Regions from separate parts of the Paenibacillus sp. FSL L8-0470 genome, predicted to be linked through region 2. Evidence: a T-box and tRNA genes for the amino acid it is inferred to sense, from the RefSeq annotation. Region 2 holds a T-box; the other holds one or more tRNA genes.
What was found. A T-box is a leader RNA that pairs with one kind of tRNA and senses whether it is charged. The one in region 2 lies ahead of tyrS (tyrosine--tRNA ligase), so its partner is inferred to be a tRNA-Tyr.
Positions count from the first base shown of each region.

Region 1: it has a tRNA-Tyr gene. The T-box ahead of tyrS (tyrosine--tRNA ligase) is inferred to sense a tRNA for this amino acid. The anticodon was not compared.

Region 1 covers NZ_JBBOZM010000001.1:6,394,935-6,405,957, reverse strand. Annotated here, with positions in the region: rRNA gene NST99_RS29145 (16S ribosomal RNA) at 1-1,539, shown strand, start outside; rRNA gene NST99_RS29140 (23S ribosomal RNA) at 1,784-4,710, shown strand; tRNA gene NST99_RS29135 (tRNA-Asn) at 4,774-4,849, shown strand; tRNA gene NST99_RS29130 (tRNA-Ser) at 4,853-4,945, shown strand; tRNA gene NST99_RS29125 (tRNA-Glu) at 4,963-5,037, shown strand; tRNA gene NST99_RS29120 (tRNA-Val) at 5,093-5,168, shown strand; tRNA gene NST99_RS29115 (tRNA-Met) at 5,202-5,278, shown strand; tRNA gene NST99_RS29110 (tRNA-Asp) at 5,283-5,360, shown strand; tRNA gene NST99_RS29105 (tRNA-Phe) at 5,383-5,458, shown strand; tRNA gene NST99_RS29100 (tRNA-Thr) at 5,477-5,552, shown strand; tRNA gene NST99_RS29095 (tRNA-Tyr) at 5,558-5,643, shown strand; tRNA gene NST99_RS29090 (tRNA-Trp) at 5,649-5,722, shown strand; tRNA gene NST99_RS29085 (tRNA-His) at 5,747-5,822, shown strand; tRNA gene NST99_RS29080 (tRNA-His) at 5,869-5,944, shown strand; tRNA gene NST99_RS29075 (tRNA-Gln) at 5,964-6,038, shown strand; tRNA gene NST99_RS29070 (tRNA-Gly) at 6,043-6,117, shown strand; tRNA gene NST99_RS29065 (tRNA-Cys) at 6,125-6,198, shown strand; tRNA gene NST99_RS29060 (tRNA-Leu) at 6,234-6,315, shown strand; gene NST99_RS29055 (CynX/NimT family MFS transporter) at 7,133-8,383, opposite strand; partial or broken gene NST99_RS29050 (multidrug ABC transporter ATP-binding protein) at 8,469-8,875, opposite strand; gene NST99_RS29045 (FadR/GntR family transcriptional regulator) at 8,859-9,533, opposite strand; gene NST99_RS29040 (hypothetical protein) at 9,587-9,757, opposite strand; gene NST99_RS29035 (MarR family transcriptional regulator) at 10,345-10,866, shown strand; gene sufC (Fe-S cluster assembly ATPase SufC) at 10,847-11,023, shown strand, end outside.
Region 2 covers NZ_JBBOZM010000001.1:3,036,291-3,047,313, reverse strand. Annotated here, with positions in the region: gene NST99_RS13740 (aminopeptidase) at 1-535, opposite strand, end outside; gene NST99_RS13735 (hypothetical protein) at 634-1,521, opposite strand; gene NST99_RS13730 (sensor domain-containing diguanylate cyclase) at 1,661-3,673, opposite strand; gene rpsD (30S ribosomal protein S4) at 4,065-4,664, shown strand; gene NST99_RS13720 (GNAT family N-acetyltransferase) at 4,835-5,368, shown strand; gene tyrS (tyrosine--tRNA ligase) at 5,391-6,644, opposite strand; T-box leader at 6,713-6,968, opposite strand; gene NST99_RS13710 (transglycosylase domain-containing protein) at 7,106-10,015, shown strand; gene acsA (acetate--CoA ligase) at 10,118-11,023, opposite strand, start outside.

The DNA of each region.
Region 1 (11,023 bases), 3.4 Mb from region 2:
CCTGGCTCAGGACGAACGCTGGCGGCGTGCCTAATACATGCAAGTCGAGCGGAGTTATGAAGGAGCTTGCTCTGGAATAACTTAGCGGCGGACGGGTGAGTAACACGTAGGCAACCTACCTCTTTGACTGGGATAACTACCGGAAACGGTAGCTAATACCGGATAATTCCTTTGTTCACATGGACGGAGGATGAAAGGCGGAGCAATCTGCTACAAGGAGATGGGCCTGCGGCGCATTAGCTAGTTGGTGGGGTAACGGCTCACCAAGGCGACGATGCGTAGCCGACCTGAGAGGGTGAACGGCCACACTGGGACTGAGACACGGCCCAGACTCCTACGGGAGGCAGCAGTAGGGAATCTTCCGCAATGGGCGAAAGCCTGACGGAGCAACGCCGCGTGAGTGATGAAGGTTTTCGGATCGTAAAGCTCTGTTGCCAGGGAAGAACGTCCGGTAGAGTAACTGCTACCGGAGTGACGGTACCTGAGAAGAAAGCCCCGGCTAACTACGTGCCAGCAGCCGCGGTAATACGTAGGGGGCAAGCGTTGTCCGGAATTATTGGGCGTAAAGCGCGCGCAGGCGGCTATTTAAGTCTGGTGTTTAAACCTTGGGCTCAACCTGAGGTCGCACTGGAAACTGGGTGGCTTGAGTACAGAAGAGGAAAGTGGAATTCCACGTGTAGCGGTGAAATGCGTAGATATGTGGAGGAACACCAGTGGCGAAGGCGACTTTCTGGGCTGTAACTGACGCTGAGGCGCGAAAGCGTGGGGAGCAAACAGGATTAGATACCCTGGTAGTCCACGCCGTAAACGATGAGTGCTAGGTGTTAGGGGTTTCGATACCCTTGGTGCCGAAGTTAACACAGTAAGCACTCCGCCTGGGGAGTACGGTCGCAAGACTGAAACTCAAAGGAATTGACGGGGACCCGCACAAGCAGTGGAGTATGTGGTTTAATTCGAAGCAACGCGAAGAACCTTACCAGGTCTTGACATCCCTCTGAATCCACTAGAGATAGTGGCGGCCTTCGGGACAGAGGAGACAGGTGGTGCATGGTTGTCGTCAGCTCGTGTCGTGAGATGTTGGGTTAAGTCCCGCAACGAGCGCAACCCTTGACTTTAGTTGCCAGCAGGTAAGGCTGGGCACTCTAGAGTGACTGCCGGTGACAAACCGGAGGAAGGTGGGGATGACGTCAAATCATCATGCCCCTTATGACCTGGGCTACACACGTACTACAATGGCCGGTACAACGGGAAGCGAAGCCGCGAGGTGGAGCCAATCCCAGCAAAGCCGGTCTCAGTTCGGATTGCAGGCTGCAACTCGCCTGCATGAAGTCGGAATTGCTAGTAATCGCGGATCAGCATGCCGCGGTGAATACGTTCCCGGGTCTTGTACACACCGCCCGTCACACCACGAGAGTTTACAACACCCGAAGTCGGTGGGGTAACCCGCAAGGGAGCCAGCCGCCGAAGGTGGGGTAGATGATTGGGGTGAAGTCGTAACAAGGTAGCCGTATCGGAAGGTGCGGCTGGATCACCTCCTTTCTATGGAGAATCGTTTCCTGCAACGGAAACATTCAAATCGGAAGCTTAGCTTCCAAAACTCAGGTTTAGGCCTGTTACTCACTCGTTGGTCAGTTTTGAGAGTTTAAGCTCTCAAGTAGTACCTTGATCCTTGAAAACTGGATACCGAAACGAATTTGCGTTTTAGAACATCTTTTAGCTGAAACTTGTGTAAACAAGTTTTAATTATAGCGATGCTAGCGATTTTCCTAACGGAAAACGCATTGGTTAAGCTAATAAGAGCACACGGAGGATGCCTAGGCGCCAGGAGCCGACGAAGGACGTGGCGAACAACGAAACTGCCTCGGGGAGCTGTAAGCAAGCTTTGATCCGGGGGTGTCCGAATGGGGAAACCCAGCTGTGGTAATTCGCAGTTACTTCTCTCTGAATACATAGGAGAGATAGAGGCAGACCAGGGGAACTGAAACATCTAAGTACCCTGAGGAAGAGAAAACAATAGTGATTCCGTCAGTAGCGGCGAGCGAACGCGGAACAGCCTAAACCAAGGGGCTTGCCCCTTGGGGTTGTGGGACGTCTCACATGGAGTTACAAAGGAATATGGTAGGTGAAGAGGTCTGGAAAGGCCCGCGATAGAGGTAAAAGCCCTGTAGCCTAAACTGTGTTCTCTCCGAGACGGATCCCGAGTAGTGCGGGGCACGTGAAACCCCGTATGAATCCAGCAGGACCATCTGCTAAGGCTAAATACTACCTGGCGACCGATAGTGAAACAGTACCGTGAGGGAAAGGTGAAAAGCACCCCGGAAGGGGAGTGAAATAGAACCTGAAACCGTGTGCTTACAAAAAGTCAGAGCCCGATCTAGGGGTGATGGCGTGCCTTTTGTAGAATGAACCGGCGAGTTACGTTTAACATGCAAGGTTAAGGTGAGAAGCCGGAGCCGCAGCGAAAGCGAGTCTGAATAGGGCGATTTAGTATGTGGACGTAGACCCGAAACCGTGTGATCTACCCCTGTCCAGGGTGAAGGTGCGGTAACACGCACTGGAGGCCCGAACCCACGTATGTTGAAAAATGCGGGGATGAGGTGGGGGTAGCGGAGAAATTCCAATCGAACTCGGAGATAGCTGGTTCTCCCCGAAATAGCTTTAGGGCTAGCCTCGGTGAATGGAGTGGTGGAGGTAGAGCACTGATTGGGTGCGGGGCCCGCAAGGGTTACCAAGCTCAGTCAAACTCCGAATGCCATTAACTTCTTGCCGGGAGTCAGACAGTGAGTGCTAAGATCCATTGTCAAAAGGGAAACAGCCCAGACCATCAGCTAAGGTCCCCAAGTGTGTGTTAAGTGGGAAAGGATGTGGAGTTGCACAGACAACCAGGATGTTGGCTTAGAAGCAGCCACCATTGAAAGAGTGCGTAATAGCTCACTGGTCGAGTGACTCTGCGCCGAAAATGTAACGGGGCTAAACACACCACCGAAGCTATGGCTAGATGCTTTGCATCTGGGGTAGGGGAGCGTTGTATGTGGGTTGAAGGTGTACCGTAAGGAGCGCTGGACAGCATACAAGTGAGAATGCCGGTATGAGTAACGAAAAGATCAGTGAGAATCTGATCCGCCGAAAGCCCAAGGTTTCCTGAGGAAGGCTCGTCCGCTCAGGGTAAGTCGGGACCTAAGGCGAGGCCGAAAGGCGTAGTCGAAGGACAACAGTTTGAAATTACTGTACCACCGTAATCCGCTATGAGCGATGGGGTGACGCAGGAGGGTAGTGACGCGGACTGATGGATGTCCGTCTAAGCAGTGAGGCTGGTGTGTAGGCAAATCCGCACACCGTTAAGGCTGGGCTGTGATGGGGAGCGAAAATTATAGTAGCGAAGGTCATGATCTCACACTGCCAAGAAAAGCCTCTAGCCAGGAGAAGGTGCCCGTACCGCAAACCGACACAGGTAGGCGAGAAGAGAATTCTAAGGCGCGCGGAAGAACTCTCGTTAAGGAACTCGGCAAAATGACCCCGTAACTTCGGGAGAAGGGGTGCCTCGGTAGGGTGAATAGCCCGAGGGGGCCGCAGTGAAAAGGCCCAAGCGACTGTTTAGCAAAAACACAGGTCTGTGCGAAGCCGCAAGGCGAAGTATACGGGCTGACGCCTGCCCGGTGCTGGAAGGTTAAGGGGAGCGGTTAGGAGCAATCCGAAGCTGTGAACCGAAGCCCCAGTAAACGGCGGCCGTAACTATAACGGTCCTAAGGTAGCGAAATTCCTTGTCAGGTAAATTCTGACCCGCACGAATGGCGTAACGACTTGGGCGCTGTCTCAACGAGAGATCCGGTGAAATTTTAATACCTGTGAAGATGCAGGTTACCCGCGACAAGACGGAAAGACCCCATGGAGCTTTACTGCAGCTTGATATTGAATTTGGGTACGATCTGTACAGGATAGGTGGGAGCCGTAGAGGCAGGAGCGCAAGCTTCTGCGGAGGCGCCGTTGGGATACCACCCTGATCGTATCTAGGTTCTAACCTGGTACCCTAAACGGGTACGGGGACCGTGTCAGGCGGGCAGTTTGACTGGGGCGGTCGCCTCCTAAAGAGTAACGGAGGCGTTCAAAGGTTCCCTCAGAATGGTTGGAAATCATTCGAAGAGTGCAAAGGCATAAGGGAGCTTGACTGCGAGACCTACAAGTCGAGCAGGGACGAAAGTCGGACTTAGTGATCCGGTGGTACCGCATGGAAGGGCCATCGCTCAACGGATAAAAGCTACCCTGGGGATAACAGGCTTATCTCCCCCAAGAGTCCACATCGACGGGGAGGTTTGGCACCTCGATGTCGGCTCATCGCATCCTGGGGCTGAAGTAGGTCCCAAGGGTTGGGCTGTTCGCCCATTAAAGCGGTACGCGAGCTGGGTTCAGAACGTCGTGAGACAGTTCGGTCCCTATCTGTCGTGGGCGCAGGAAATTTGAGAGGAGCTGTCCTTAGTACGAGAGGACCGGGATGGACGTACCGCTGGTGCATCAGTTGTTCCGCCAGGAGCATGGCTGAGTAGCTACGTACGGACGGGATAAGCGCTGAAAGCATCTAAGCGTGAAGCCCCCCTCAAGATGAGATTTCCCAATCAGTAAGACCCCTTGAAGACGACGAGGTAGATAGGTTGGAGGTGGAAGTGCAGCAATGCATGGAGCTGACCAATACTAATCGGTCGAGGGCTTATCCAACAAATTAAGACGCAGATTCGTTTCGGATTCAGTTTTCAGGTGATCAAGCCTGATATGTAATATTCCCTGATAGCTCAGTTGGTAGAGCACTCGACTGTTAATCGAGTTGTCACAGGTTCGAGTCCTGTTCGGGGAGCCATATGGAGAGGTGTCCGAGTTTGGCCGAAGGAGCACGATTGGAAATCGTGTAGGCGCCACAAGCGTCTCGAGGGTTCGAATCCCTCTCTCTCCGCCATAAATTTTTACAGGTATGGCCCGTTGGTCAAGGGGTTAAGACACCTCCCTTTCACGGAGGTAACATGGGTTCGAATCCCATACGGGTCACCATTTTTTCACTTGATTTCATATAGTGAAATTGCTACAATAACAATTGTTCGTTTATGGAGGCTTAGCTCAGCTGGGAGAGCATCTGCCTTACAAGCAGAGGGTCGGGGGTTCGATCCCCTCAGCCTCCACCATTGTAACTTTTAAATGAATACTTTTCTTACTGACGCGGGGTGGAGCAGCCCGGTAGCTCGTCGGGCTCATAACCCGAAGGCCGCAGGTTCAAATCCTGCCCCCGCAACCAATTTGGAACCGTGGTGTAGTTGGCCTAACATGCCTGCCTGTCACGCAGGAGATCGCGGGTTCGAATCCCGTCGGTTCCGCCATCAATACCTTAACAACTTATATGGCTCGGTAGCTCAGTCGGTAGAGCAAAGGACTGAAAATCCTTGTGTCGGGGGTTCGATTCCCTCCCGCGCCACCATTTTCTTTAACTGAATATGCCGGTGTAGCTCAATTGGTAGAGCAACTGACTTGTAATCAGTAGGTTGGGGGTTCAAGTCCTCTCGCCGGCACCATCTGTGGAGGCTTAGCGAAGTGGCCAAACGCATCAGACTGTAAATCTGCTCACGTACGTGTTCGGTGGTTCGAATCCATCAGCCTCCACCATCCTTAGGGGCATAGTTTAAAGGTAGAACAACGGTCTCCAAAACCGTTGGTGTGGGTTCAATTCCTGCTGCCCCTGCCAATGAAAATTTTAAAGCTTAATATGGCGACCGTGGCGAAGGGGTTAACGCACCGGATTGTGGTTCCGGCATTCGTGGGTTCGAGACCCATCGGTCGCCCCATTTCTTTAAAACAAGATTGGCAAATTGTTAGTAACAGCTTCATATGGCGACTGTGGCGAAGGGGTTAACGCACCGGATTGTGGTTCCGGCATTCGTGGGTTCGAGACCCATCAGTCGCCCCATTTTTATCTAAAATGTTATTGGGGATTAGCCAAGCGGTAAGGCAACGGACTTTGACTCCGTCATGCATAGGTTCAAATCCTATATCCCCAGCCATTTTGCGGACGTGGCTCAGCGGTAGAGCATCGCCTTGCCAAGGCGAGGGTCGCGGGTTCGATTCCCGTCGTCCGCTCCATTTTTGTGGCGCCATAGCCAAGTGGTAAGGCAAAGCTCTGCAAAAGCTTTATCCCCAGTTCGAGTCTGGGTGGCGCCTCCATTATTTTTTGAACTGATTGTTATCATTATCTATACGCCGGCGTGGCGGAATGGCAGACGCGCTCGACTCAAAATCGAGTGGGAAACCGTGGAGGTTCGAGTCCTCTCGCCGGTACCAACTACAACCTTTAGAAGTCCATTGATATTATATCAATGGACTTTTTTGTGTAATTATTAAGTACAAACTTGGACATAAGGAGATGTGTGGTGTCGGAGAGTAATGGAATACAATGTCCTGACATATAACATAGTTTCCTTTTCAAATGGATATGTATATGCGCGCGGTGGGCCGTGTGCATATTAACAAGGCATCACTATGCTTTCATAAGGTGAAGGATAAGTGTTAGTTCAAGCTGCTGATGGTAAGTCAGCATCATAGCATTAACTTTATGACGAAGCTCCCCCTCATCCGAGCGGGCTGCCCCCAATACCGTGACGTTGGCCGGGCAGAAGTATCATAATCCCTTTCTCTAGTCATGGCGATTCATCCCACCACAGGATGATTTTAGCCGGAGAAGTGGTTGCTCAAGCCCCGTTTTGGGACTGTCACAGCGCTTCCGCTTCGTCGCTTCTGGATTTCACAGAGGAGAGAGGAACGTACTTGAAACAAGCATTATGAAGTTTTCAAGGATCAAATTGTAATCAAGGAAGTAAATATATGATGATTGCTTCCTGTTATATAAATGGGGATTAGGAGTGAAAAGGGAAACTGTTTCCTGGGAATTTTCTCGAAATAGAGTGTGTAAAAAAGAACTGGCCCCGTGTAGTAAGATACACAGAGCCAGTCCCTTTTTTATTCGTAGTGACTAAGATCAAAGCGATGAACTACCATGATCTAGGCAATCGTCATCTGCTGTTTGCACGCCGGTTCCATTTGTTTTTGCGTACTTAATAATAACTGGCTCATAATGAGCAATTAAAGCTGATAACCTCCATCAGAACAGGCACTTCGCAGAACCAACAAATTGATCCCTAGCCGCACCCAGACCAAAGATACCGAGTAGAGCAGAAGCGCCAACCAATATCAGGAGTGGAACGCTCCAACTATGAGTGGCATCATGCAAGTATCCAATCAGCGCTGGGCCAATTGCTGCTAGTAGATATCCGATGGATTGGGCCATGCCCGATAATTCAGCCGCCTGATGGGCACTTTGGGTACGCAAGCCGAAAAACATCATGGACAAGCCAAAGGCAAAGCCCGCCCCAATACCAAGAATAATAACCCAAAACAGAACCAGATGGATACTGCTATAGAGAAGTCCAAGTGTTCCGATCAAAAGCAGAATCGTTGTAATAACCACTAACAACCGTTGGTTAGGCATGCGTCCAGCTATAACAGGAACGACAAATGCAAAGGGGAGTGAAGCCATAATCAGAATCGAGAGAAACCAGCCGGATTGACTTGAACTGATGCCTTGATCTTTTAGTATTTCAGGCAGCCATGCCACCAGCACATAAAAAATGGCCGATTGTATTCCCATAAAAAGAGTTACCTGCCAAGCCAACGGAGAGCGCCATATATTGATCTGATGGTTGTTCCCTGCGCTGCTGGCAACAGCGGCTGGTTTCGCTGGAGCCTTGAGTTGCGGTACCCAAAAGAGAATGGAGATGACGCTAAGTATCCCCCATACTCCCAAGGCACCTTGCCAGTTCAAGCCTGCCCCCACAGCTAAGGGAACACTAATGCCGGAAGCAATTGCCCCGCATAGATTCATGGAAACAGAATAAACCCCTGTCATAGTACCCATTTGCTGCGGAAATTCCCGTTTAATCAGGCTCGGTAGTAACACATTACATATGGTGATAGCAAACCCCAGAACTGCGGTTCCAACATATAAGGTCACCGCTCCGGATAACGAGCGAACAACAATACCGATGACCAAAAAAATAAGGGAAATCAGGATAATACGTTCTACACCATATTTACGTCCTAATTTTGGTACAAAAGGTGATAATAATGCAAATGCAATCAGTGGAACTGTGGTAATCAGGCCTGCTAAGGTATTTGAAATATGCACGTTCTCCCGAATAATACTGACTAATGGCCCCACCGATGTGAGGGGAGCACGCAAATTCGCTGCGATAAAAATAATTCCTACGATCATGAACCATAATGTAGCTTGCTTGCGAATGCCGGTACTGGATATTTTATCCTGTTTTTTTAACAATTGTTCTGGCGAACTCATAAGGGTTCCTCCTGCGTTTTAAGTTAATTAATCGTCAATTTCATCCATGTGGAGGAAGTAACCTTAAGAGGGAATGTATTGTACATCACCAAACTGTGGGCGAAAAACGACTGTAATGTCCAACAGCGGCAAGCAATGCTTCGTGCTTTCCTTGTTCTTCAATGCTATATGCGGTACGACCACAATTTGATCTGCTCTCTTTATGGTTGCCAGACGGTGAGCAATCATCAAAGTTGTTCTTCTCGCTGAAAGCTCAGCAAGAGAATGCTGAATTGAAGTTCGGTATCCAGTGCAGTGGGGGTCTGGTCCAGGATCAGGATGGGCGAATTCTTGAGGAACATCCGTAAATAGCCAGTCACTGTTTTTGTCCCCCGGACAATCTACCCCACGTTCTCCGATCACTGTATCCATCCCTTCAGGTTGTGCATGGATAAAGGTCTCTAGTTAAGCCCGGTGTGTGGCTTCCCAGATTTCGTCATACGCTATATTCTGTACGGGCCTTTTCAATGTATAAACGAACAGCCTCCTCGGCTTGATGGCAATCCTGATTGGCAATGGCTTGATAAAGCAGGTCATGAGAGTCGTGATAAAAAGCTGCATTTTTGAAGTCCTTCGTTTCCAAAACCATGTTTTGCAGCGCCTCGGAAATATGATTGTACAAATTCGCCATCAATTGGTTATGTGAAGCAGCAATCACCATTTTGTGAAACTCGACATCCCAGTGAGCATAAGCTTTGAGATCCTGCTGGCTGGCTGCTTGTCTGCACTGGTCCAAGCATGTCCGAATCGCCTCCAAATCTTCTTCGCCTCTCCTGAGGGTAGCCAGGACAGCAGCCTCTCTTTCCAATGCATATCGGACCTCCAGGCTCTCTAGCTTATCGGTATGCTGAATCACTTTTTTAATCACTGACCCCAAAACACTTGAGGAGCAGACATAGGTCCCATCCCCTTGTCTGGTCTTCAGCAGACCCGCATACGTTAAAGCCCGAATGGCTTCCCTCAAGGTATTACGGCTGACTTGAAGCTGTTCCATTAGCTCGGGCTCTGGAGGAATACGCATCCCTACTTGCCATTCGCTGTTTTCGATCTTCTCCTGGATCTGGTAGGCCACCTGTTCCACCAAGGTTAAACGTTGAGTTTGAGTTAACAACAGCATTACTCCTTTACGAAACGTAGGATGTTTGGTATTTCGGTGTTATTATATCAGATTGACTTTAACTTGGAAAGATGAAATTGATAATGATTATCATCAAGTTTTTTCATAGAATCCAATTGAAAGGTAGGAATAACTGGCTCATAACGAGTGATCAACGTGGCTTCTGCTTCCTTGTCACCATTTTGCGCTAAATGGAGCAGAGTAGAAGTACTATTCATGTTTATCCTCCTTTTATCATCCAATTGCAAAATATCAGCGCTGTATGATAAAGCGGGAGGAGGGAAGACTGCGACAAGCAAAACGAGCCTTTACTTCTGTTGTGGTGACGAACTAAAAAGTTGATATCGATCTCGAAATTGACAACATCCGAAGGAACAACATAAGAGTGAATCACACCTCAGTTTCTCAAAAAAAAAAAATATTTGATGAATTACTGAACTGAACAGTGAAAAGTTCCTTCAGCTGCTTTCACAGTCAGGCGGATGTCCCGTTGCGCTTTCTCGTCTTCCACCAACTCCAAGGGATGGACCTCTCCCTTTTTCAAATACCGGTTGAGCTTCGGCATGGGTTTGCTACAAAGTGGTTCTGTGGCAGGTGTACCGGGACGTTCCGAAGCATGAGGCCGATGACAATGACACGAACCAATGAAAAGCGACTCCACAATTGCGTCACACTGAACACAATTGATATTGATAATCAATATCAATTGTGTTAATATGATTTTGTTCTCTTGTGAACAAAAAATAATCTATTGCTGACACTGAACTTGGTCTGCAGCTACTACAAGAAAGGGGAGATTACGAAATTGGAGTTTCAAAATCATTTTAAAGGTCATCTTTACGAGCAATATATTAGAATGCTGCATCTGAATGAGCTGTATACTGAGCAAGAATTTAACTCGTTTCGGCAACAGGCCAGAAAGTACCAGATTGACATGCTCTCCAACAATATTACTAGTGTACACGTTATTGATTGCATTGGTGATTATGAACCGATAAATCATACCGGGATTGTGGAGAAGATGGGGTTGTCCAAAGCTGGCATTACTAAAATTAGTGCAAAGCTGCTGGAAATGGGCTTCATTATGAGAAGTCAACTGAACAACAATCGTAAGGAGATTTACTTTAGTTTAACGGATAAGGGAAGACACGTTTATCATTTGCATAAAGAGCTGCACAAAGAAAAAGAAGAAAGGTTTTACCAATTCATTGAATCCTATTCAGAGGCTGAGCTGCAGATTATTGGAAAATTTATGAGTGATTTGGTGGCACGTGCCGAAGATTACTCCGAAGGGAAGTTTACAATAAATGACGACATTAAAGATTGAGGAATTAAGATCCAAGATTGAAGGGAAAGAAATTTTAAAAGGGCTCACACTGGAGATTCATGGCGGAGAGATTCATGCGATTATGGGGCCTAACGGGACGGGGAAAAGTACGTTGGCTTCAGCTTTAATGGGCCATCCAAAATATGAGGTTACTGGC
Region 2 (11,023 bases):
GCTCAGCAAGCGCATCCTGCGCTTTGTCCATTTTGGCATAATCCAGGTTGCACACCTCGAAGTAGAAGTCTTCAAATGCTTCCGTAGTCGTATTCGCCAGTTGGGCCATGCTCGCATTAGGATAGCGCAGAACTACCCATTTGGTGTGCTTCACGCGTTGTTCACTATGTACCGGGTGGGAATATAGGGAATTGTACAGCTTCATATTCTCTTCCGGCACATCAGCCAGATCATTGACATTCTCTCCTGCACGGATACCGATATAACAATCCATTTGCTTCATCCGGTTCAGATCAATCTCTGCCCAGGTCTGCAGACTCTCACGGGTAGCATATTGAAGCATGCTGCGCAGAACAGTCCGGTCCGTCAGCTGCACGAATGCGTTGCCACCGGCTTTGCCGACTTCCTCCACAACAGCTTTAATTAGATCTCTTTCGCTGCCGATCATTTCAACGAGCACGTTCTCGCCCGGCTGCACATTTACGGAATACCCTACAAGGTTTGCCGCAAGCTTTTGAATTCTTGGATCCTTCATTCTTCTCTCTTCCTTCCTCATCACTAAAAATAAGCATACTATTCTATTGTAGCACGCCCGCTTAAGAGCGCAAGATCTCATGGTCAGTCAGCTCTGCTTCACCGGTAACCATAAAAATCAACTTTGGTGATGTAGGTTTCTTCGGCGTCACTTCCTGCAGCAGATGGATAGTTTACCTTCCGGGTCCAGGTCAGCCGCTTGGGCAGATTGCGCTTCACATCCACCTTCAGATAATACACCGATGAAATTTCGGCTTGCTTGAGCCTCTGCCGCAGCTCCTCGTCCTTCTGCTCCCATAATGCCATCATTGCCTCATTGACCTGTTTGGGCTTGCCTGCGGCCTCCTGTGGCTTGCTGTCACCGGACGGACGGATCAGCAGCATCTCTCTCTCCAGTTCGGCAGACAGCTGTTTCCTTGCCTCTCCTGGTGTCAGCTCGATCCGAAGTTCTTTGGTCCCTCTGACGGCTCCTGCCCGCTTCGTTACCTTTTTCTCATTGCCCTCCAGTTCTTCCAGCTGAAGCAGCGGATTGAGCGCAGGAAGCGGATTACCGGCATTCGCTGCTGGAGTACCGGTCAGCATTGTCCATTCCCCATCCTTTTTCTCCAATTGCGTGTAGTATGCCTCGGGAGTTTGTCTCTGTTCAAGCTTTTTCAGACCAGCTTTAGCCGCTGACTTGGTCTTCCCATTCTCATCCGGCAGCAAAGTATACAGACTTACCTTGTTGTGATCTGCAACCTTTCCACCATAATAGAGCGCCGATTGCTCAACCGGCTTCCCTCCCAGCAGTAATGCAGCAGCACCTTCAAAGGATACTCCGTCCGTACCATCCATCCCGGCCAGAACGAGACTAAGCTCCTGGTCAGCAGGCTTATCCGAAATGGCACCACAGCCGCTGCATAGCAGGCAATATAAAGATAGAACTACAAGGATCGTCTCGCGCCGCCATAAAGGTAATTTCATCGTGTTCAAGCCTTTCCCGGTCAAATGTAGTTGCTCCTACAAATTCACCCGGAGGCGGAGCCGAGGCCAAATAGAAGTACCCGGGTGAACAATTAATAATAGGTTCCCCCTGCTGCCCGGGCTTATACTTTGATATATTTTTCAAAAAAAAGAATCCCCGCCGTCAGGCGAGAGGATTCTTTGCCGTATTATCCACTTTCTTGGTATCGATGACAACCTGATTGCGGCCGTTATTCTTCGCTTCGTAAAGTGCCATATCGGCCCTGTAGAACAGCGACTCCACACTCACCCGTTCATCTGTCCAACTCCATTCCGCGATGCCGCAGGATACAGTAACACGAGGCTCGGTCTCACCCATTACACGCTTGCGGATCCGTTCGGCTACATAAAAAGCCTGCTGCACCCCCAGCTGCGGCAAATAGACCGCCAGCTCCTCCCCGCCCCATCTGGCAGCGATATCGCCTTGGCGGATGGAGGACTTCACAATTTCGCTCACCTGCTTCAGAATTTTGTCCCCCTTCTGATGGCCATAGGTATCATTGACCGTCTTAAACTGATCAATATCAACGACAATCAAAGAGCCGCAGAAGTCCGACGTCTGCCTCTCCTTGATCTCCTCATCCAGGTAATGGCGGGCATAAAGACCGGTGAGACTGTCACGGTTGGCCAGGAACCGCACCTCAGCATGCAGCCGGGCGTTTCCTACAGCAAGCCCGATGTGGCCCGCCATCGCCTGCAGCAGCCTAAAGCTGTCATAGGAGAAGAAATACGGTTCCCGGTGGGCAAGCATAATTGCACCGCGTACTTCTCCGCCTACATTAAGGGGGGTGGCAATCAGCGACTGCGAGCAAGTTGCGTCCATGAGCTTCGAAGAGGGTCCCGGCGTATTTAAATAGTCCGACAAAATGATCGGCTCACCTGTAGTGTAGACATTGCCTCCCAGCCCCTGCCCTACTTCTATAAGTTCATTGCGCAGCGGAAGATGATTGCAGGCAATCGCCTCCAGCCCGCCTTTCTCTTCATTCATATGCAGAATGCAGCAATAATCGGCAGCAAACATCTCCAGCAGCTCTTCAAAGGCATACTGAAAAATATCACCGAGCCGCAGGCTTTGGTTCAAACGCTGTGTCATTTCATTGCTCATACGCAATTCACGAATAAGCTGGTTGGAGCGTTCATACAGCTTGGCATTCTCAAACGCTGTCCCGGCCGTATCGGCAACCATCGAGAGGAAACGCAGGTCAACCTCCGAAAAAACCGGTTTATCCATAATCATATGGAAGACACCGTACACGCCCTGCTTCCCTCCGAGCGGGAGGCCGACCTCCACATGCTGACTGTCCTCGCGCCCGGCATGCAGTGCTACCCGGCCGTCCTTGAAGGCACGCGCGCAGACATCATCACTATCCCAAAGCAGCGGAAGCGGCTTTACCTGCGGATGCGTGCTGCGGTGGTCCTGTGACATAAACAGCTCCAGTCTGGCACCCGGATACATCGCGGCAATACTCTCAATGACCTCGGTAAGTACGGCATCAACATCAATGTTGTCGTGCATCCGCTGGACAATCTGGAACAGGAGCGAACGGCGGATACTCTCCCGCTCGGCATGCTGGTACACTCCCGCTAGATCTGATACAAAAACATGCTCAAACCTGCGGTAAAAGCAGGTCTGGAAATGCATGGCCATTGCTTCAGCCGTATTCTTTCCACCCTGCTCATACTCCACGGCAGTCATGGAACAGGCAAGCAGAGCAAAGATTTCCCGTTGACCTCGGGTAAACACCGGCAAGGTCAAAAGGTACACAGCTTGTCCGTTCTTCTGCTCCGGGACGGCATTGGCCTCTCCGGAAAGCAGGCTTAGCCCTGCGGCTTCCGCCCATTGCGCATCCCAGCCCTCCTCCCGGATATTGCCGGCATCTGAGTCTAAAGGTTCAATCCATTTCCCTTCAGAATCCAGCAGACCCCAGTTCCATGATTCCGCGAAGGGAGGAACAGCCAGTCCACGCCAGTCCCCGAAGCTTTCCGCAATCAAATTGGCTGCATACGGGAAATCATAGGATACAATATCCGTTTCCCTGAGCCATGCGGCGGGATCTATCATATCTCCGCTTGATTGCATAGTGTCCTGCAACAGCATACGAGTGTCTTTGCGGCCGTATGCTTCCTGAACTGACATAAGCGGATCCCCTTTGCGTCTCATATTATTAATCTTCCGATAACATCTAATTAGCTATATTTTACTCTCTTTTTTCCTGTATTGCATTATATTTTCCTGATTTCAGGGATTTTTTTTAGGACCAAAGAACTAACGACAAAGATAGACAAAATCTCCTTAAAGATGCACTTGACTTTAACTGTTGTTTTCATATAATATTTATTGTTGAACAAGACTGTAAGAAGTCTTAATTGGGCGTAACGTTGTGTCACCCTCTACGCATTTCGTTACTGCCAGGGCAGCGGCTGAACTTCCCTGGCAGTGTGAAACCATTTGACGCTTTCACGGATACGGATTGCGGCGCAAATAGGCCCTACAATGAAATTTCAAATATAAAGGAGTCTACTATAACATGGCACGTTACACCGGACCTAAATTCAAACTCAGCCGCCGTCTGGGCATTTCCCTTAGCGGTACAGGCAAAGACCTGAAACGCCCTTTCCCACCAGGACAGCATGGCGCTAACCAACGCAGAAAAGTAAGTAACTACGGAATGCAGCTTTTGGAAAAACAAAAACTGCGCCACATGTACGGCTTGGGCGAAAAGCAGTTTAAAACTCTTTTCACTAAAGCACAAAAGATCCAAGGTATCGCGGGCGAAAACTTCATGTTCCTGCTCGAAAGCCGCCTGGACAACCTGGTTTACCGTCTTGGTTTCGCTAACTCCCGTGCAGGCGCACGTCAGTTGGTATCCCACGGACACGTAACTGTTAACGGCAAAAAAGTCGACATCGCTTCTTACCGTGTAAGCGTGGGCGACGTTATCGGCCTTCGCGAAAGAAGCCGCGCTATGACTTCTATCAAAGAAGCTTTGGAAAACCGCTCCCACCTTCCAGCTTACCTGGAATATGCTGACGGATCTTTCGAAGGTAAATACATCCGTTTGCCAGAACGCGCTGAGCTGTCCCAAGACATCGATGAGAAACAAATCGTCGAGTTCTACAACCGTTAAGATTTCGCGAACAGCGAATGCAAAGCAAAGCCTCCGGAGAATTCCGGAGGCTTTTTTGTATGCTTGTTCTTGTGCCAGGCGAGATAATTCTATTTAACAAGTCTTTTCCATTCCTTCTTAATTAGCTTCTGTGGTAAATTCAGGATAACTACTGAATCGGAGGAACCTGAATGCATCTAATAAAAGATAATTTAGTCATTCGTGAAGCAACTGCCGACGATGCGCAAACATTGTGCAACTGGTGGAACGATGGAATGATCATGGCCCATGCCGGATATCCGGAAGGTCTCGGTACTACAGTCCAAGAGACTCTGGATATGCTTCAGACCGCTAACGGCTGCAACCATCGCCTGATTCTGGAAATTGATGATGTGGCCATTGGGGAAATGAACTTCAGAATATTAGCCGGGCACTGTGCAGAGATTGGCATTAAAATCTGCAACTTCAATCACCATAATCAAGGATTCGGGAGTGCGTTTCTTACAATGCTTATCAGCTACCTGTTTAAGCAGATGAAGATTCAAAAAGTCATACTGGACACCAACCTTAAGAACTACAGGGCGCAGCATGTTTATGAGAAGCTCGGCTTTCGCAAAGTTGCGGTTCATCATGACTCCTGGAGAAATCAGTTCGGGGAACTGCAATCCTCAGTTGACTACGAGTTAACTAAAGAGAATTATGAAATGGAAGTTTCGGCAGATTAGACTGAATTATGCCAAATAACCACTAATATAGGGTTAATTTGGAAAATTTCCGCTTACCTACCTGGATAATGTCGCCCTCCTGAGGCTGGATTTCTCCGTTCGGATCCTCCTGCTTCACTCCGTTCAGCTTCACTGAGCCCTGCTGGATCGAACGTTTAGCTTCGCCATTGGAGCCTGCAAAACCAAGCAGCGTTAACAGCGTGACCAGCTTGATTGTGCCGCTCAACAGCTCTTTAGCCGGTATGCAGATTGTCTTAATATCCTCCGGGAGCGCACGCTGCTGGAATACCGTAATGAAGTGCTGCTGCGCGGCCTCCGCGGCTGCTGTTCCATGGTACATTCGTACTAATGTATATGAAAGACGCATTTTGACATCCCGCGGATGGGCCGTCCCGTCGGCCAGACCCGCTTTCAAGGCAGCGAACTCCTGATTGCTGATATCTGTAGCCATTTCGTAGTATTTCAGCATCATCTCGTCCGGCACGGACATCGCCTTGCCATAGATTTCATTAGCCTCTTCATCAATGCCGATGTAATTCCCCAGACTCTTGCTCATCTTCTGCACACCGTCGATTCCTTCCAGCAGCGGCATCAGTATAACAGCTTGCGGTTCCAGGCTATATTCCTTCTGCAGTGTACGGCCCATCAGCACATTGAACTTCTGGTCCGTGCCTCCAATCTCTACGTCCGTCTTAAGAGCAACGGAATCCATCCCTTGCATCAGCGGGTAGAAAAATTCATGAATGCTGATGGCCTGTCCGCCCTGGAAGCGTTTGGAAAAATCGTCGCGTTCCATCATCCGGGCTACGGTTACTTTTGCCGCCAGTTTTACAACATCTGAGAAGGACATCGGGCTGAGCCATTCCGAGTTGCAGAAGATCTTTGTTTTCTCCGGATCAAGAATCTTGTAAATCTGCTTCTTGTAGGTCTCTGCATTACGCTGCACATCTTCTTCGCTAAGCTGCCTCCGCGTCTCGGATTTGCCCGTAGGATCACCGATACGTCCGGTAAAATCTCCGATAACCAGCTGCACCTGATGCCCTAGCTCCTGGAACTGGCGCAGCTTATGAATCACAATGGTGTGTCCCACGTGAATATCCGGCGCCGACGGATCAAGACCCAGTTTGATCTTTAGCGGAATACCCGCAGCGACGGATTTGATCACTTTTCGCTTCATTTCTTCCTCCGGCACTATTTCCACGGCACCGCGCGTGATCACTTCCATCTGACGCTCAACTTCCTGCTGTTGGTTGATTGAAAGCTCTTCCCATGTCATTCCCTTATTCCTCCCAGTTTTTCAGCACTAATCATTCCAATGAACGCAAAAAGAGCCTCTCATTCATCCCAAGGGACGAGTAAGAGGCTCGCGGTACCACCCTAATTAAAGATTTGCCGTGCCGGAGCACAAGCATTCTCTTTCACTTCATTGCCATAACGGGCTTGCACCCGGTCCAGGACTACTGAAAAAGCGAAATGCGCTTGTAGTTCCTCCGGACAGCTCCAGACTGTAATTCAAAGGGGCCTGCTGCCGGTTCGCACCACCCACCGGCTCTCTGAAACACATGGCTTTCCTTCTACTGATGTCTTTCTACGCTTTTCGAATATCCAATTGAGTAAACTTATACCATAGGACCTTTTAAAAAGTCAACACCTCATGAATTCGACTTTCAGGCAGAAGCGCATTCAAATACGCCAAATTGTGCTATAATAGTTCCGTTAAAAGGAGGATTATCGTCGATGGTTGAGGAGAACAAAAAGAAGACCGTAAAACAGCATCCACCCCGAAGATCCTGGCTCCGCAGGTTTGGTTCAGTCGTTAAGTGGATGTTTATACTCGGCATACTCGGCATTCTGTTTGCTGGTGGTGCCTTGGCAGGCTACATAACTTCCATTGTGAAAGATGATCCTGTGCGCACCGAGGAATTGATTCAACAGCAAGTCAGCTTGAACGCCGTGACCGGGTTTGCCTATTTCCGGGATGGGCAACCGATCGGTCAGCTTCGAACCGAAGAAGACCGCAGGCTAATTGAATTCAACGATATTCCACAGCTTGTGATTGATGCAGTCCTCGCTATAGAGGACAATAACTTCTATGACCATAAAGGAGTGGATTTCAGCAGTACCCTTCGTGCCGTCAAGCAGAAGCTGCTCAATGAATCGGTCCAGACCGGGGGCAGTACGCTTACCCAGCAGCTCGCAAGACGTGTATTTCTGAATCTGGACCGTACGGAAGACCGCAAAGTGAAGGAAATCCTGCTCTCCCTGCGGCTTGAACGTTTTTTATCCAAACAGGAAATTATTACGGCATATCTTAATAAGGTTCCCTTTGGGAACGGCTCCAACGGTTATAATGTGTTCGGTATCAAAGCCGCATCAAAGGGAATCTTCGGCGTGGAGGACCTGGAGAAGCTGAATGTTGCGCAAGCTGCCTATTTGGCCGGTCTGCCCCAGCTTCCTTCCAAGTATTCCGCGTTTAACGGAGTGGGTGAATTTAACGAGACGGCGTTTAACAGAGCCATAGATCGCCAACAGCTCGTACTGCGGCGGATGCTGGAAGAGAATAAAATCACTTCCTCCCAGTATGATGAAGCGCGCCTCTTTGACATCAAAGGCTCTCTGGCACCGCATTCTAAGAAGGCCTATGCTACATTTCCTTACTTGATGCTGGAAACCGAACGCAAGGCGGCAGAGATCCTACTGTCGATCAACGAAGACAAGAAAGAAGCGAAAGATACCACGAGTCCGGCAGAAGACACAGTGCTTCTGGAGGAAGCCCGTCAGAAGCTAATGACCGGCGGATACCGTGTATACACTACGATTGACAAAAAAGTATACAGCGCTATGCACAGCGTCTCCGAGAACAGTGATAATTTCACAAAAGACAGCAAGGCCAGAGGCAAGGAACAGACAGCCGGGATGATGATTGAGAACAAGACCGGAGCCATCCTGGGGATGATCGAAGGCCGGGACTTCAACATTGAACAGATGAACTATGCTACGCAGATGGTCCGTCAGCCCGGCTCGACCATGAAGCCGATTGCTGCTTATCTGCCTGCACTTGATGCGGGTCTGATCCAGCCTGCCGGCATACTCGACGATGCTCCAATCATACTGAAGGATGGCTCCAAGGGATTCCACATCCCGAAGAATGCCAATAACCGTTATCAGGGTCTGGTTACCGCCCGCTATGCACTTAACAAGTCTTTGAACATTCCTGCGCTCAAGCTGTTTAATGAGAAGGTTGGCATCAAAGACTCCTGGGCCTTTTCCAAGAAGCTGGGGATTACAACCATCCAGGATGAAGACTACAGTGCAAAAACCGGTGTAATCGGCGGTCTGCGTTATGGTGTATCCGTCGAGGAACTGACCAATGCCTACTCCTCCATCGCGAACAATGGCGCTTTTACCGATGCCTACATGATCGAGAAGATCGTCGATTCGGAAGGGAAAGTCGTTTACCAGCATAAGGTCAATCCGGAGCAGGTCTACTCCAAACAGACGGCATACCTCATGACGGATATGCTGCGCACAGTCATTACCAACGGAACTGCCAGCACTGTCAGAAAGAATTATAAACACTTCAAGGACGTGCCGATTGTCGGAAAAACGGGTTCTACCCAGAATTACGGCGATGTTTGGTTTATGGGCTATTCACCTGATGTCACTCTCGGAATGTGGGTTGGCTATAAGGAGCAGATCAATACGCTCCAGGGAGATGCCCAGAAACGGCAGGCCCAGACGTTATGGACCAAGGTCATGAATGCTGTTATTAACAAGCGGCCTGAGCTGTTCGTAACGAAAGAGTTCAGTAAGCCTGACGGCATCGTCAAAAAGACGGTTTCGGCATATAGCGGCAAGCTGCCTACCTCTTTAACCGACAGATTTACTACAGACATATTCAATGCCAAGTATGTTCCGACGGAAAGTGATGACGGAATATCCAAAGCCAAATACATCACATACAAAGGCGTGAATTATATCCCGCTGGAAGGAACCCCTGAGGATTTCCTGAAGGAGAAGATCGTGGTGAAACGCGAGAAGCCGATTCAGGATCTGGTCAAGGAGCTGCTCGCTGCTTTCCCTGCAATGAAAGAGCACAAGGATTTGTCATATTATATGCCGGCTGATGCCAAAACCGATTTCCCGACCGAGGTTGATCCGCGTGTCGACGACGGTACGGCTCCTGCTGCTCCAGGCGAAGTAAGTGTGTCCTACAACAGCGGCAAAGCTGTAATCAGCTTTACGCCTAGCAGCTCATCAGACGTTGTAGGCTACCGGCTGTACCGTTCCATGAAAGGAGGCCCATTCAAGAAACAGCTTGTACTGTCAGCCGGTGAAGGCAACTCTTTCTCATCGGGCACACCTTCCAGTGTGAATGCCACCTTCTACGTGGCCGCCGTTGATGTAGCCGATCATGAGTCAGCTTCCGGCAGTGTAGCCGGAGGGGCTACCCCGACTCCCGAAGCGACACCTACTCCGACAGAACTGCCGGGGACAGAACCAACACCGGAAGGGGAGACTATACCGGGTGCCACCGAAGATCCCGGTATGATCATCGTTCCGCCAGTGAACGGAACGGAGACACCTCTTGACAGCGGAAGTGGAAGTAACGCTGCCGGAGGAAATGCTACCGGCAACGGTCAATAAACGCTTTAGCGGATTGCCTGAGGCAATCCATACAGAACAGCAAAAACACCGTTTCCGCGGATTCGCGGGAAACGGTGTTTTTTGTTATGCTGCCGGCATGGCTTAGTCCTCAATGGTCGACAAATCCCCTTCAGGCAGATGCAGCTCCCAGGCTTTCAGCACCCGGCGCATAATTTTGCCGGAGCGTGTCTTGGGCAGCTTATCTTTGAATTCGATCTCCCGGGGTGCTGCATGAGCGGATAAACCGGCTTTGACAAAAGCGGCGATCTCTTCCTTAAGCTCCGTGGTCGGGTAATAACCTTCCCGCAAGGAAATAAACGCCTTGATGATCTCTCCCCGCAGCACATCAGGTTTGCCGATGACCCCAGCCTCGGCTACCGCCGGATGCTCTACCAGCTTGCTTTCCACCTCAAATGGACCAATCCGTTCACCAGAGGAATTGATTACATCATCTATCCGGCCCTGGAACCAAAAATAACCATCCTCATCCATATAGGCTGAGTCACCCGAGATATACCATCCCGGAATCCGGAAATACTCGTCGTATTTGGCCTTATTGTTCCAAATGGCACCCATCATGGACGGCCAGGGTGTTCGTATCGCAAGATTGCCCATAGAATACGGCGGCAGCACATTGCCCCGGTCATCCAATATCGCTGCTTCAATGCCCGGCAGCGGACGTCCCATGGAACCCGGCTTAATATCCATCCTCGGGTAATTGCAGATTAACTGCGCGCCTGTCTCTGTCATCCACCACGTATCATGAATGCGCTGATGATAGAATTTGTCACCCCAGCGGACAACTTCCGGATTTAACGGTTCCCCTACGGATAGCACATGGCGCAGGCTGCTTAGGTTGATGCCCTCCAGGCTAGCCTCCCCTGCTCCCATCAGCATGCGGAAAGCGGTAGGTGCACTGTACCATACAGTAACTGCGAACCGCTCAATCGTCTTGTACCAGTCCTGCGGGCTGAAACGCCCGCCCCGCACCACATTGGTTACTCCGTT